DNA from 2 places in the Bacillus cihuensis genome. Region 1 is predicted to be linked to the other one. Evidence: riboswitches for the same ligand, from Rfam matches in the RefSeq annotation. Region 1 holds a riboswitch; the other holds the start of a gene.
What was found. Region 1 has a riboswitch for cyclic di-GMP ahead of V179_RS0114435 (type II secretion system protein). Riboswitches for the same ligand answer to the same signal wherever they lie in the genome.
Positions count from the first base shown of each region.

Region 2: linked by a shared signal. The riboswitch ahead of V179_RS0101680 (HD domain-containing phosphohydrolase) and the one ahead of V179_RS0114435 (type II secretion system protein) in region 1 are both predicted to bind cyclic di-GMP.

Region 1 is NZ_KI632495.1:1,796,352-1,804,493, reverse strand. It holds gene V179_RS0114465 (prepilin-type N-terminal cleavage/methylation domain-containing protein) at 1-554, opposite strand, end outside; gene V179_RS0114460 (type IV pilus modification PilV family protein) at 642-1,061, shown strand; gene V179_RS0114455 (hypothetical protein) at 1,073-1,576, shown strand; gene V179_RS0114450 (GspE/PulE family protein) at 1,923-3,569, shown strand; gene V179_RS0114445 (type IV pilus twitching motility protein PilT) at 3,582-4,622, shown strand; gene V179_RS0114440 (type II secretion system F family protein) at 4,622-5,830, shown strand; cyclic di-GMP riboswitch class II at 5,898-5,981, shown strand; gene V179_RS0114435 (type II secretion system protein) at 6,086-6,544, shown strand; gene V179_RS0114430 (prepilin peptidase) at 6,926-7,681, shown strand; gene pilM (type IV pilus biogenesis protein PilM) at 7,695-8,142, shown strand, end outside.
Region 2 is NZ_AYSD01000010.1:376,795-384,936, forward strand. It holds gene V179_RS0101665 (glycoside hydrolase family 1 protein) at 1-677, shown strand, start outside; gene V179_RS0101670 (phosphocarrier protein HPr) at 805-1,071, shown strand; gene ptsP (phosphoenolpyruvate--protein phosphotransferase) at 1,074-2,801, shown strand; cyclic di-GMP riboswitch class I at 3,894-3,979, shown strand; gene V179_RS0101680 (HD domain-containing phosphohydrolase) at 4,178-5,167, shown strand; gene V179_RS0101685 (TIGR04076 family protein) at 5,945-6,289, shown strand; gene V179_RS0101690 (aldo/keto reductase) at 6,289-7,335, shown strand; gene V179_RS0101695 (Na+/H+ antiporter NhaC family protein) at 7,422-8,142, shown strand, end outside.

The DNA.
Region 1 (8,142 bases):
TGATTACCTTGAAATTCAAACTGTGAACCGTACACAAAAACATTATTCTTTACTAGATAAGTATAAAAATCTTGCGCTGTACTAGGAGGAGAGGGCTTCACGATCTCACCCGCAATAGGCTGATTCGTTGTCCCAGGTAACACCGTTTCCAAGTCGTACTTGTTTTGATCGTGATCTTTCATAGTAAAAGCTACTTTGAAAGTAGATGTAGACAACAACTGTATACTTTGCTCCGAAACTATTTTAGTTCCATTGATTAGTAGTTCTGTAAAAAGATAATTTGTTTCTGTTGCTAATGGATTTTTCTTTTCTTTATCTGTGTATAACATGCCAGAACTATACCAAATACGATCTCCATTCTCATGTATCGAGCGCAACTGAGTCATGACAATATTTGCTTCTTGCCTCAATTCGTTATGCGATTGTGTCTTCACCTTAATGTGTACCGTTTGAAAAAACACAGCATACAAAACACTCCCGATAATCCCTGTAATTGCTAAAGTGGCTAGCACTTCTATTAAAGTGATGCCAGATTCCTTGTTTACCTGTTTCATAAAATTCACCACATTTGATAAAATTGATCCATTCCCTATTATAGTTTGTTATATAATGAATAAAAAGATATTAGGTGGTAGAAATTCGTGAATACTCTAAAAAATAATCAAGCCTTCACTCTTATCGAAGTTCTATCTTCCATCACAATTCTAGGTATTGTATTAACGATTTTTTTATCGTTCTTCTCCAATGCAATGACATTTTCTACAAAAACAGAAGATAAATTAACAGCAATTAATCTAGCTGAACAAGAACTTTATGAGGTAACAAATAGCTTGGAAACATATTGCAAAACGAACGATTGCCGAACTATCCCAGTAGATAAGTATATTCGCCCGTCCATTCCATTAAATCAAAAAAACTATCTTTCAACCGTGACACCTTTATCACAAAGTAGACAAGAAAGCTCACTAGGCTTACTTCCGATCTCGATAAGAATAGAATCAGAAGACCATAAAGAATTAACGATTGCATATGGATATGTAGATGTAAGCCTCAACAATTAGGAGAATAAAAGATGAAACACAAAAATGAAGCAGGCTACACATTAGTGCTTGTATTATTAACGATTACATTAATCCTTATTTTTTCGGTAACTTTAATTAGCAATGTTTTAAACAGTGCTATGCAGAATCAAAAATCAGAGAAAAATATACAGTTAGATCAATCATCACGAATGGGCGTAACATATGTTGAGAAGGAGATAAACTCAGCAAATGAAGAAGCAAAAAAAGCAGTCATAAGATGGCTTAATGATTTTCCAACCACTGTTCCTATGCCTACGAATGCTGAAATTGCTGCTAAATATGAAGAGGAATTTAGAGTTAAATTAGTAGATAAAGAAATTATATCATCTGATAATACGTATCGATTTAAAATAGATTATATTAAAATAACAAGAATAGTTAATACTCTTACGGTCACGTATACCATTATACCTTCATTGAATAACGTGTATGCTCAAGCAGATCCAGAACGAGAAAAAACCATTGATATAAAGATTCAAGAACAAAATCTCTAAAGCTATCTTTCCTACGTCCCAAGTGTAGATTTACTTACTTGGGAACCTTTCTCGATTTTTACATGGTTCTATGACAAAAAGGGCAGACTGCTACAACTTCATCTTCATCTCCCTCTTTCAAATCATAACTAAATTCGGATAAAACAAAGTTAGGTACCTCATCTATTTTTCCCACAATCAATACAAATAAAAGGGGCATGTTCTTCTAAAGAAAATGAACATTTCAATATCATAATCCATATAGTACTACAAAGATTGGTTAATTCGCTCTATAATTTAGGTAGATTTCATGTTATTTTGAATGATAGCATACGATGATCAAAGGTTGCCAGATAGGTGTGATAGAATGAAAAGTAATAGAAAGCGTTTAGGCGATTTACTTGTTGAAGCAGGGATTATTACCGAAGAAAACTTACAGGATACATTAACATACAAAAAAGAAGGGCAAAAAATAGGAGATGCTTTATTGGAACGAGGATTAATCAATGAGCAGCAACTTATTGAAGTGCTTGAGTTTCAGCTAGGTATACCACAGATCAGCTTATTTCGTTATCCCATAGATACTGCCGTCATAAGTTTGATTGCAAAAGATTTTGCCTTTAGAAATTTAGTCATGCCAATCAGAAAAGATGGCAATCAACTCATTGTGGCGATGCATGACCCGATGGATTATATCGCATTAGATGATATGGGGCTATCGACTGGTTTAGTGATCTCACCTGTCATAGCGAAAAAGGAAGAAATCATTGCTTCACTTTATAAATATTTTAGCAAAACAGAGACGTTTGAAGAGTTAGACATGGACAGGATTGCGGATGAAAATTTAGCTGGTGAGGATGCACCAGCTGTTAAGCTTGTCAATCAACTTCTGGAAGTGGGCGTACAGATGAAGGCGAGCGATATCCATATTGATCCTCAGGAGTCAAAGATCCATATTCGCTATCGAGTCGATGGGATTTTACGAACGGAACGAATTCTTTCAAAGAAGATTTATAGTTTGTTAATTGCTAGAATTAAAATTTTGGCTAATTTGAATATTACCGAAACAAGGCTGCCGCAGGATGGAAGAATTAAACTGGATGTGAATGCAACACCTGTTGATTTACGAATTTCCTTACTGCCCACCATATACGGTGAAAAAATCGTTATACGAATTTTAGATTTATCTAATGTTATGATTCATCTTTCACAGCTTGGTTTTAATAAAGTAAATGGACAAGCTTTTGTTAAGATGATTGAACGGCCTTCAGGGATGATACTAATTACGGGTCCAACTGGTTCAGGGAAAACATCCACTTTATATGCGGCTTTGAATCATTTGAACACAGAACAGGTCAATATTATAACCGTGGAAGATCCTGTGGAATATCAAATGAAAGGCATTAATCAGGTGCAAGTAAATCCATCGATTGGTCTTACGTTTGCCAGTGGATTGCGGTCCATTTTAAGACAAGATCCAAACATTGTCATGATTGGTGAAATTCGAGATCGTGAAACAGCAGAAATAGCCGTCCGAGCGTCCTTAACGGGCCATCTTGTATTAAGTACTTTACATACAAACAGTGCACTTTCGACGATTCCGAGACTATTAGATATGGATGTCGAACCGTATTTGGTCGTTTCTTCTTTAATTGGCGTCATTGCTCAAAGACTAGTTCGCAAAGTTTGTCCGGATTGTAAAATAGAATACACACCATCTGCCATGGAAAGAAATTTATTTCAAAAACGTGGCATACCTGTGCAATCTTTATATCGTGGCGAAGGATGTCCAAGCTGTCAAAACAGTGGCTACCATGGAAGGATTGCGATTCATGAAGTCTTGAATATCGATGATACGATTCAAACGATGATGATGAATAATAAACCGCTTAGTGAAATCAAGCAATATTTGGTTTTGAATGGAATGATTTTCCTCATTGATGATGGGCTCCTAAAAGCAAAACAAGGAATGACAACGATAGAAGAAGTACTGCGGGTAGCTCGACATGATTAGGAGGCCATACTTGTGAAAGAGAAATTGGATTATATTTTAAAAGCTGCTTTTGATTTAGGTACTTCTGATATTCATTTGACTGTAGGTGTACCACCGATTATGAGACTTCACGGCGATTTAAAACAGTACGGAAAAGATGTCCTTAAGCCAGCGGACACAGAATTAATGGCGAAAGTGATGATTCCTGAATCGATGTGGAAGACGTTTAAAGAAAAAGGCGAGCTAGATCTTTCATACGGAATCCCAGGGGTTTCACGATTCCGGGTCAATGCTTATCATCAACGTTCTTGTATTAGTCTTGCGATTCGAGTTGTACCAACAGAAGTGCCAACTTTAGAACAATTAAAGCTGCCCCTCGTTTTACAAACGATATCTGAAAAAACGCAAGGGCTTGTATTAGTGACAGGCCCGACTGGAAGTGGGAAATCAACGACGCTTGCGGCGATGATTGATTATATTAATAAAAACATGAAGAAACATATTATTACGCTTGAAGATCCAATCGAGTATTTACACAAACATCAATTGAGTATTATTGATCAACGGGAAGTCGGTTTTGATACACAGAATTTCTCAAACGGCCTGCGCGCTTGCTTGCGACAGGATCCTGATATTATTTTAGTCGGCGAAATGCGCGATTTGGAAACGATTTCTACAGCGATTACCGCAGCGGAAACAGGCCATTTAGTACTGGGGACCTTACATACAACGGATGCACCCGCAACAATTGATCGGATCATAGATGTGTTCCCACCCAATCAGCAACCGCAAGTTCGTGTTCAGCTTGCCTCTGTCTTATCAGCCATTATTTCACAGCGTTTATTGCCGTCAAAAGATCGAAGAGGAAGGGTGGCAGCTATCGAGATCATGGTGAATAATGCTGCAGTCAAAAATTTAATTCGGAATGAAAAAATCCATCAAATTGCAAGTGTGATGCAGACTAGTAAATCGGCTGGCATGCAAACGATTGAAATGTCGATTAAACAATTAATTGAAGAAGGGAAAATTGATGCATTTTCCGCACTCCCTTATTTAGAAGAAGGAATCCTATAATGCCGGTTTTTCACTATCAAGGAAGAGATCGGGCAGGGAGAAAGAAACAAGGGAAAGTGACTGCGGACACACGAAAAGAAGCAGTTGAAGGGCTTAGGGAAACAGGAATCGCCGTGACAAGTATAGATGAACTAAAGGGAATATTATATAAAGAAATCTCTTTAGGTAGCAAGAAAGTGAAAAATCGCGATTTTATTATGTATCTACATCAGTTTTCAACGTTAATTAAAGCAGGCATCAGTGTTGTAGAATCGACAAAGATTTTGGCGGAACAAACATCAAGTAAATTGTTGAGGAAAACATTGGAAAATATCGTATTAAGTTTAGAAGAAGGGAACCCTTATTCCGAAGGGGCTGAAAAGCAACGGAATGTGTTTCCACCACTCTTCATAAATATGATGCGAGCGGGTGAAGCTGGTGGAAATCTAGAAGAGGTTCTAGAAAGAATGGCGATTTATTTTGAGAAACAGTATCAAACAAGGCAAAAAGTACAATCGGCGTTGATGTACCCAGTAACGGTTGGCTGTTTAAGTATTGTTATTATCATTTTTATGTTAGCGAAAGTCGTACCAACTTTCGCCAATATGTTTCTTTCATTTGGCAGTGAACTGCCTTTCTTTACAAAGTTGGTTCTCAATCTGAGTGGATTTTTTGAACGTTTTTGGTGGGTTTTTCTTTTAGTAGCGGTTAGCTTATATATCCTTATTCGTTCTCTAAAGTCGAAGAACGACACGAAATATTATCTGGATTATGGGCTTTTACGTTTGCCGATTTTTGGACAGCTGCTTCAAAAAGCAGAGATTGCAAGAATGACAAGAACTTTAAGCTCGCTAATCAAGAGCTCTGTACCGATCCTTCAATCGTTAACAATGGTGGAAAAGATTTTAGGAAATGAAGTATTGATAAGGGTTATGAAACAGTCGCGACATTCCATTGAAAAAGGCGAGTCCATGGCCATACCGATGGAAAAACACTGGGCATTTCCTCCGATGGTCACACAGATGATTGCAGTCGGCGAAAAATCTGGTACTTTAGATGTCATGCTAGATCGCGTGGCTGATTTTTACGAAATGGAAGTCGACCATGCTACGAATCAAATGAAATCTCTAATAGAACCATTTCTCATTATCTTTCTAGCAGTCGTTGTTGGAGGTATTGTGGCAGCCATTGCCATTCCGATGTTCACTATATTTAACAAAATCCAATAAATATGTTCAATTTAGTGGAAAAACTAGTTGTCAGCTGGTCAATTTTTCTTATATACTAGCAATATATCAATGGATTGGAAACTGTGATGGATCATTTTTATCTGGGCACTTAAATGATCAGGAGTGAGTAGTGCAACCCGCCAATTAATTTATGCTTAAATCCAATTTTTGGAATTTAAGTATAAACGTGGCGGGTTTTTAGGTTGTACACCCGTCGCTAGACTACATAAAAAATCAAATGAGGAGTGAAGGTACATGATGAAACGAGTAAAAGCCCTTATGAATAACCAAAAAGGATTAACGCTAGTAGAACTTTTGGCCGTAATCGTAATTTTAGGAATCATCGCTGCTATTGCAGTACCGAGTATCGGCAACATTATTGATAACAGCAAAAAGGATGCACATATTGCCAATGCACAGCAACTGATATCATCTGCGAAATTAGCGGTTGCAGCGAATGATGATATTGTGAAAAACCGGCCGGTAACTTTAACATACGAACAGCTAGAGAAAGCGGGTTACCTTGCTGAGCTTACGGATCCTGATGATAAAGGGAAACTTTATTCTACTGCACAAGTTAAGATAACAGAAACGAATGGGAAATATGAATACACTGTTACACTAATAGGTTCAAAGAGAAGTATAACTAATAAGAAAGCATCTGAATTAAATAGAGAGTCAGTTGTTGCTCCAACACCGAGTACTACAACCTGAAGTAATTGATTGTTTAGTTACCTATATTTACCACTCCTTTTCACAGGAGTGTTTTTTTTATCTATTGGCTATGTTAAAGGTCATTGTTGATCTTAGCACTTTGTTGATTGGAACGGAGGCGTAAGACTCCTGCGGGAAAAGCGAGTCAAAGGGAGACCCCACAGTCGCAGAGCGCCGAGGAGACTCCCGGACCGCCCGCGGAAAGTGAACGCCTGAAGCGGAAATCATCAGGCAAGTTTAACAGGGCCTATCTATTTAATCTTCACCAAATAATCATCTCCAATTCAATCCAACTTCCTGTATAATAAAAGAAACAACATGACGTAAAAAAACACTACATCCAATAGAAGAGAAACCAACTCCAATATAAAGGAGAAATCCATGACATTATTTTTTTACAGCTATATAGGTATTATAGGCTTAGTTCTCGGTTCTTTTTACAATGTCGTTGGACTGCGAATCCCGGAAAATCAATCAGTCGTCCGACCAAGGTCACAATGTCCAGCTTGCAAAAGAACCTTGACAGCTACCGATCTCGTGCCTGTATTGTCTTATGTTTTTTTAAGAGGAAAATGCCGGAACTGTCATTCGAAAATACCGCCGCTCTATCCACTGATTGAGCTTTCAACGGGTTTATTGTTTATGCTTGCTTTTTACGAGTTTGGTTTGACTGGAGAATTCGTAATCGCCCTCCTTTTTATTTCGTTGTTAGTCATTATCTTTGTATCTGATATTGTGTATATGATTATTCCTAATAAAGTGCTGTTGTTTTTTGTACCTATTGTTTTAGTTGCCCGATTAGTCGTACCATTAGATCCGTGGTGGGATATGTTTGTCGGAGCGGTAGTTGGCTTCGGGTTGCTTTTTTTCATTGCTGTCATTAGTAAAGGTGGCATGGGCGGGGGAGATGTTAAACTATTTTTCGTATTAGGGCTGGTGCTCGGCTTAAGGCTGACCATCCTGACATTCGCTTTGGCAACTTTTTTAGGAGCACTGTATGGGGTAGCTGGCATGATTCGAGGGAAATATAAGAAACGGCAGCCGATTCCATTTGGTCCGTTTATTGCGATTGGTGCCTTGCTTTCCTACTTCTATGGAGCCGAAATATTAAGCTATTACTTTACTATGTTTGAATAAGCAGGTGATTGTCGTGAACATATTGAACCGAAAGCATCGAGTTCATCTATCTATTAAAGATCGGTATATTCGTTTTGTGGAATCTGGAAAAAAGCACAACCTACTAGCTTATGGGCAAAAGAGTCTGCCAGACGGTGTGATCGTTGAAGGGCAAATAAAAGATCGTGAAACGCTTGAGCTGATTGTGGAAGAAATGGTTGATCAGTGGAAGCTTAAAGGGAAAAAAGTCTCTTTTTGTGTACCTGATTCAACAGTAATCGTTAGGACTATACATGTTCCGAATGATGTTCCAGATCATGTACTGAATGGTTATTTATATATGGAATTGGGCCATAGCATCCATTTGCCTTTTTCAGATCCTTTAATTGAAGCAGTGCCTTTAGAGCAAACGGCTGAAAACCGAGACGTGTTGTTATTTGCTTCTAGAGAAACCGTATTGAATGAATGGACCGAATTATTAA
Region 2 (8,142 bases), on a different contig from region 1:
CTGAAGATGTATTAAAAGCGCAAAAAGAAAACCAGGACAATCTATTTTTTACAGATGTACATGCTCGCGGTGAATACCCTAAATATATGGACCGTTTCTTTATTGAAAATGATATTGAAATTGTAAAAGAAACTGGCGACGATGAAATCATCAAACAATACCCTGTCGATTACATTACAATTAGCTATTACATGTCGCTTTTATCTTCCGAATCACCAGAGGGAGAAATAACAGCAGGAAATTTATTCAACAGTTTGAAAAACCCATATTTACAAGCATCGGACTGGGGATGGCAAATTGACCCAATTGGTTTACGTGTAACATTAAATGATTTATATGATCGGTACCAATTACCAATCTTTATTGTAGAAAATGGTATGGGTGCTTACGATAAGGTAGAAGAAGATGGCTCGATTCATGATGACTATCGAATCGATTATTTAAGAAAACATATCGAACAAATGAAAGAAGCAATTGGTGATGGCGTTGACTTAATGGGCTACTTAGCTTGGGGACCAATTGACTTAGTGTCCATGTCCACAAGTGAAATGTCTAAGCGCTACGGATTTATTTATGTAGATAAAGATGATGAGGGTAATGGAACATTGAAAAGAAGTCGAAAAGACTCATTCTTCTGGTACAAAAAAGTGATTGAAAGCAATGGTGAAGAGCTATAAGAGAGGCTTATCGGGCTTTTACGAGCAGTTATCCCCTACCTTTGCTTCTTTGATTACTCAAGCTTAGAGATGGGGATATTACTGCCTGTTATTGCGGGATAAAAAGACAAAGGAGGCTAACATTATTATGGTAGAAAAAACATTTACAATTATTGACGAATCAGGAATTCACGCACGCCCAGCATCAACAATCGTACAAGCGGCAAGTCCGTTCGCCGCTGCTGTTAACTTAGAATACAATGGCAAATCCGTAAATTTAAAATCCATTATGGGTGTCATGTCTTTAGGGATTCCGAAAGATGCGATAATCAAAATTACTGCTGAAGGTGCAGATGAAGGGGAAGCATTGGCAGCGATTGAAGAGGTTGTGAAGGGAGCTGGCTTAGCAGAATGATGGTGCAAAGTCTAAAAGGAATCGGAGCATCAGCAGGAATTGCCATTGCAAAGGCATATCGTTTAGAAGAGCCTGAATTAGTCGTAGAAAAATGTGTAATTGATAGCATTGAAGCAGAAGTTCAACGTTTTGATGCTGCCCTTAAGCAGTCAACATCTGAGCTTGAACAAATCAAAGCACATGCCTTCAAAGAGCTAGGAGAAGATAAAGCTGCAATTTTCGCTGCTCATCTTCTTGTCTTAAGTGATCCAGAGCTGATTAACCCAATCAAAGACAAAATCACAACCGAAAAAGTGAATGCTGAATTTGCTTTACAAGAAGTGGCAAACATGTTTATCGGCATGTTTGAATCGATGGACAACGAGTATATGAAAGAGCGTGCCTCAGATATCCGCGATGTAACAAAACGTGTGATGGCCCATCTTTTAGGTGTCACCATTCCGAATCCGAGCATGATCTCTGAGGAAGTAATCATTATTGCTGAGGACTTAACACCATCTGATACAGCTCAATTAAATCGACAATATGTTAAAGGATTTACGACAGATATCGGTGGCCGCACATCCCATTCAGCGATTATGGCTCGTTCATTGGAAATTCCCGCAGTTGTTGGGACGAAAACAGTGACAGCTAAGATCGAAAATGGTGTATTGGTCATCCTAGACGGCCTGGCTGGAACGGTGATTGTCGATCCATCAGCTGATATGGTGAAGGAATATGAAGTGAAAAAAGCAGAGTATGAAGCGCAAAAGGCAGAGTGGGCAAAGCTTGTAGATGAGCGCACGGTGACAAAAGATGGACAACATGTTGAACTGGTTGCCAATATTGGGACACCTGAGGATATAAAAGGTGTGGTTGAAAACGGCGGCGAGGGTGTTGGTTTATATCGCACCGAATTTTTATACATGGGACGTACTCAGCTTCCGACTGAGGAAGAGCAATTTGATGCCTATAAAACAGTGTTAGAGCGTATGGAAGGAAAGCCGGTTGTTGTTCGTACACTTGATATCGGTGGCGATAAAGAGCTCCCATACTTAGATTTACCGAAAGAAATGAATCCATTCTTAGGCTTCCGTGCGATTCGTTTATGCTTAGAAATGCAAGATATGTTCCGGACACAGCTTCGTGCCTTGCTTCGGGCGAGTACATATGGCAACTTGAAAATTATGTTTCCGATGATTGCAACTCTCGGTGAATTCCGCCAAGCGAAAGCAATTTTACTAGAAGAAAAGGCAAAGTTACAGGTTGAAGGTATCGCTGTTTCTGAAGCAATTGAAATTGGAATCATGGTGGAAATTCCATCTACTGCGGTCATGGCAGATGTATTTGCGAAAGAAGTAGATTTCTTCTCCATCGGTACAAACGATCTGATTCAATACACAATGGCGGCAGACCGTATGAATGAGCGAGTTTCTTACTTGTATCAGCCATACAATCCGGCTATTCTTCGTCTAGTGAAAATGGTTATCGATGCCGCGCACAAAGAAGGCAAATGGGCAGGCATGTGTGGTGAGATGGCAGGAGATGAAATTGCGATCCCGATTTTACTTGGTCTTGGTTTAGATGAATTCAGCATGAGTGCCTCTTCTATTTTAAAGGCTCGAAGCCAACTTCTTAATCTTTCAAAAGCAGAAATGAGTTCGATCATCGAACAAGTTTTAAACATGTCAACGGCTGAGGAAGTAGAGAGATTTATAAAGGAAATAGAAGTGAAAGAAGTACTTGTGTAAATAACATACTCTCACCCTATAAGGGATGAGAGTTATTAATCATGTTCATAGGAACACAGCGGACGGGTATGATGTAGCATTATCTGCGGGTCTATTTGGCATGCAAATACAAGGATCCATAGCCATATCTCCAGTAAACCTCAAACGAATTATGACCTTAATGAAGGAATCAGAGCATATAATATGAAAGAAAAAGGCGACATTTCGTTCAAAATCGAACGAAATGTCGCCTTTTAAAATTTGATCATACTCACAAATTTTAGAAGCATAAGTTTTTCAGTGCTCTGGATCTACGTCAAATTTTTGGAAACAAAAAAGTTAATTTTTTAATTTACAAATGCTGGTCTAATTCCACCGTCTTTAGACGGTATACGCTTTTGACCTTGAACTTCTGTGTCCATACTTGAAGTGTGAAGTGAAAGTATGGACGCTATAAGAAAAATAGTTATGCAATATATGACATCAAGTACCATGTTATATGGGTGACAAAACATAGGTATAAGGTGTTACGGTTCTATTGAGTTTATAGGGCTATAGAATTGATCAGGCAGGGGTGTGAAGCAAGGGGAATCACCATCCTGCAAGGCAGTTGGAAAAGATCACATTCATTTACTCCTTTCTTGTTCACCAAGTCTAGCGCCAAGAAAAATCTCAGTACTTAAAAGGACAATCAACAATATTGTTACAAGATGAATTTCCAGAACTCAAGAAAAAAATTGGGGGCAGCCCCTATGGTGTAAATGGAGAGATGAAGAAAACTATTGGGAAGAGTATCGTACCAAGGATTATTAATCCTTTATCAAAATAATTAGCAAGTCCCAGAATGGGTAGCTAATTATTTTGATATCATTAGGGAAAAATAATTAAATGTCTAAAAAGATAAATTGAATTTAATATTTATTGTTTTGTCTCTTTTGTCTTTTGTTACTTAGAAAGGAAAATTAGGATAATAGGCTTAGGGATGTGTAGTAATAAAGTTCTATTTCTTCCTTGTATTCCCTATTATTCTGTTGTAATATTCACAATATAGGAGAAACACTTTATAAATTTATAGATTAGTAGTTCAAAATTTTTATATAAAATTGAATAGGGGAATGATAAAGGCAAATTCATTGAAAGATGAAAACGCAAAACGATAGGGACTAAAATCGGAGAGATAATGTCAGCCAGTTACCGATTTCTTTTAAAAAGGCGAATCGGGTGATTGGTCTTTTTTTGTAGGGTTAAATGCAGTATTAGAGTAGGGATTTTATGAGTGGCTGGGAAATTTCGCTATTTATTCCTCGATAAATGTATATGAATGAAGAGGTAACTCGCTCTGCGGACAGTCTTACTTTGAATACATAAGAAATAGATTAACATTGGAGATTTTAATAATGAAAAAAACTTTGCAATTACCATACCAGTTACAAGGCTTTTTGGAATTGGGAGATGCTGTAATTATTACTGACAGTAATCATATTATTTTAGAAGTAAATGACTCATATCAATCAATAACAGGATTTGAAAGAGCTAAAATAATCGGTTTGAAGGCAGGATTTATTAAATCTAACCTTACAAGTAAATCAACCTATATTTCAATGAAAAACTCGTTAAAAGAACTTATCCCCTGGTCGGGAATTTTAATTAATCGGAAGAAATCTGGGGAGCTTTGGCATTCATCTATTACGATAACTCCTTTCAAGATTGAAAAGGAATTATTTTATATAGGAATTTTTCGTGCATTAGAACAATTAAAAGAAGGGTTATACCTACCTGAAAACAAAAAAATAGAAGTACAAAGAGAATTATTGAAGGTGCTGGCAATTTCGTGTGAGATTCGAGACCCTGGAACTGAAGAGCATTTGATAAGAGTACAGGAATTAACTGAGATTCTTATCAAATCACACAATAAGAAAAATAATCTTCAATTAGAGCCAAGATATATCAATAATATTATTCATTCCAGTATATTACATGACATAGGTAAAGCTGGCATGCCAGAAGGTATTCTATATAAACCTGGGGCTTTGACTTCTTCTGAAAGAAAAATAATAGAAATGCACCCCTTAATAGGGGCGGATATTTTAAATAAAATGTCTAAGGAGATTAATTATGATTTTATTAAAAGTATGGAGGTAGCTGAAAATATTATTTTATATCATCATGAAAAATGGGATGGAACTGGATACCCTTTTAATTTAGAAGGCGAAAAAATCCCTTTTGAGGCGAGGATCGTATCAATAGTGGATGTATTTGATGCATTAACCAGCCGTAGACCTTATAAAGATTCGTGGTCAAAACAAAAAGCATTGTCTTATATTGACCAAAATAAAGGAAAACATTTTGACCCATTAATAGCTGAAACTTTTATAAATTTGTTTTAAAACTTTCAGAAAAGTAGTATTAAACCTTCCTTCATACAAACCAATTATGGCGTTATAACGCTACCATTTACATGAAGGATCAATTAAGTAACAACGCTGCACTCACCTAATCACAATGGTGGCGGTGCGGAGCTGAAATTTTGGATGCTGTCTAAAATCAGTATACCTAATTAATCGATTTTGCTATATTAGTAAGTCGCGCAGCCCCGTCCCCATGTTCTTCATAGAAGGCTACTAGTAAAATATCCAAATAAAAGTATAGACAGTAAAATCGAATTATCTAAATATAAAAAATATTATTGACAATGGAATATTATGGTGCTAACATTTTTATAAACCGTAGACGAGGGAGTTAAACTGTTAAACGATCTTTCAGCGAATCCGGGATGGTGTAAGCCGGACAGATGCAGTAACAGCAAGTGGGCCTCAGAGGGCGAAGTGAAAGAATTTTTTTAGTAGCTTAGACGTAGAGCCAGCGTTATAGGGCTAAGGGTGTTTGTATGAGCACTCTGCTGAGAGGGTATGTATGATACATATCAAACAAGGTGGTACCGCAAGTTAACACTTGTCCTTGAATTATTATTTAAGGATAAGTGTTTTTTGTTATTTTATAGACTCAAACAACTGTAAGTAAGCAGGTTATAGTTGTTTCAGAGAAACCCCATTCATTATGTATGAAAGTAAAAAATCTCAGAATGAAAAAGAAGAAAAGGAGAATGAAAAAAGATATGAAAATAGCAGCTTTATTAATTACAAGTGTTGAAAGGAGTAAGTGTCATGGATGATAAATTTACGCTATATAACTTAAAAGTAGAAGTTGTAGGTACAGATAAACCAATGGTTTGCAAGCATAAGGAAGGTGACTATTTCTTAGTTATAGGAGAAGACGTTATCTTCCCAGAAAATAATTCATTTTCAATGTATGCCTTAAGCGCTATTTTGCCATTATTACCTGCAAAGCAACGGGTATTGCATGCAAATGACTGGATGTTGTCTGATAGTGTAATTGCCTGCCCAGATCCAAACTGTGGTGCTAGATTTAAAATAACTCGTATCGGAACTAAAGAATTTAGTCATGCTGAATGCACAACAGAGCCTATATATAAAGGAGATAAAAACTAATGGCAGAACGATTCGAATTAGCAAAAGATTATACAATTAGTAGAGTGATCAACGGGTGTTGGCAACTGTCGGAAGGTCATAGCTTACAAACTAATTTAGACAAGCAAGATATTATGAAGGCCTTCAATATGCTTGTCGAAAAAGGATTTACGACATTTGATTGTGCTGATATATATACGGGTACGGAAGAATTTCTAGGTGAATTCTTAAAGCAACTTAAGCACGGAAGCACGATTTCACCAAATGACATTCAAATTCATACCAAGTATGTACCTGATATCAATTTACTTAGTGATGTCGATTTTACATACACAGAAAAAATAATTGATAGAAGCCTTAAACGGCAAAATCGAGATGTATTAGATCTAGTGCAGTTTCATTGGTGGGATTACGATGTGCCTGGCTATATCGAGACAGCAGGGGATCTGTTAAGGCTAAAAGAAAAAGGGAAAATACGTAATATCGCCGTTACAAACTTTGATACGAAGCATTTGAAAGAGATCGTTGATGCCGGTATACCGATTGTGTCTTGTCAAAATCAATACTCGGTTTTTGATAGACGACCAGAAAAAGAATTATTAGAATATTGTAAAATAAAAGGTATTTCTTTGCTATGCTACGGCACATTATCAGGCGGTTTGCTAGCGGAAAAATGGCTCGGCAAAACATCTATTCAACCCGATACGCGCTCGCATGTTAAATATTTGCAGGTGATTGAAGAGACTTTGGGTTGGGATGGCTATCAGGAATTATTGTTATTGCTAGATAAAATCGCTAAAAAGTATTCTGTCAACATCGCTCATGTTGCTACAAAATATATATTAAGTCAACAAGGTGTTGGGGCTTCAATTATTGGCGTTAGAAATAGCAGCCATGTTGAGTCAAATGCTCAAATATTTAGTTTCGAACTCGATTGTTCTGATATTGAAGAAATAAATCACTTCTTACATAACTATTCAATATTAGAAGGTGAACCTTTTGAGTTAGAGCGTACGGCTGGTTCAAAATTCCGAAATATTATGAAGATGAATTTGAATGAAGAATAATTATGGCAAACGCTCTGAACGCAGTTGCTGGGTATTGCGACGAATAGATAAGAGTACACGTTTAATACATAAAAGGGAGCTTCTATATGGATAAAAAACTTGAATTTAAAGGTGGCTGGGGAGTTGCGTTTATTCCAGTCGTTATTTTTCTGTTTTTCTGTATATTGTATTTTATCGTTTTTAAAGCGTTTGAAATGTATGCACTCGCAATGGGTGCTTTCGTCGCACTGATGGTAGGTGCAATTTTTGTGAAAAAGGGGAACTACGATCGTTTTTGGAATTCAGTTTATGATGGTGTAAAGGAAGCTGTACCGATTGCAATACTGCTGTTCGTCATCGGGATGTTCTCGGAGCTGATCAAATCTACTAACATTTCGGCAGGTTTCGTCTGGCTAGCCGACTTGCTAGGCGTGGATGGAGGATTATTCACGGCGTTCACATTCTTAGCAATTTGTATCATTTCTACTGCTACTGGATCATCGATTGGAACAATGTTTACCTGCTTCCCTATTTTCTTCCCGGCAGGAGTATTGTTGGGATGCGATCCTGCTGTTCTTGCGGGTGCAATCGTCAGTGCTTCTATTTTTGGTGATAACTTAGCACCAATATCAGATACTACGATTATCTCTGCAGGAACTCAAGAATACACAAAAAAGGAAGGTTTCGCAGAAGTGAGCGGCTGTGTTGCCAGTCGACTGAAGTATTCCTTGGTTGCAGGGACGATCTCCTTTTTTCTGTTCTGGATCCTTGGCGGTGGTGGCACGGTAGGTGTGGGCGCTTCAGATATTCTTGCTAAGAACATGAATC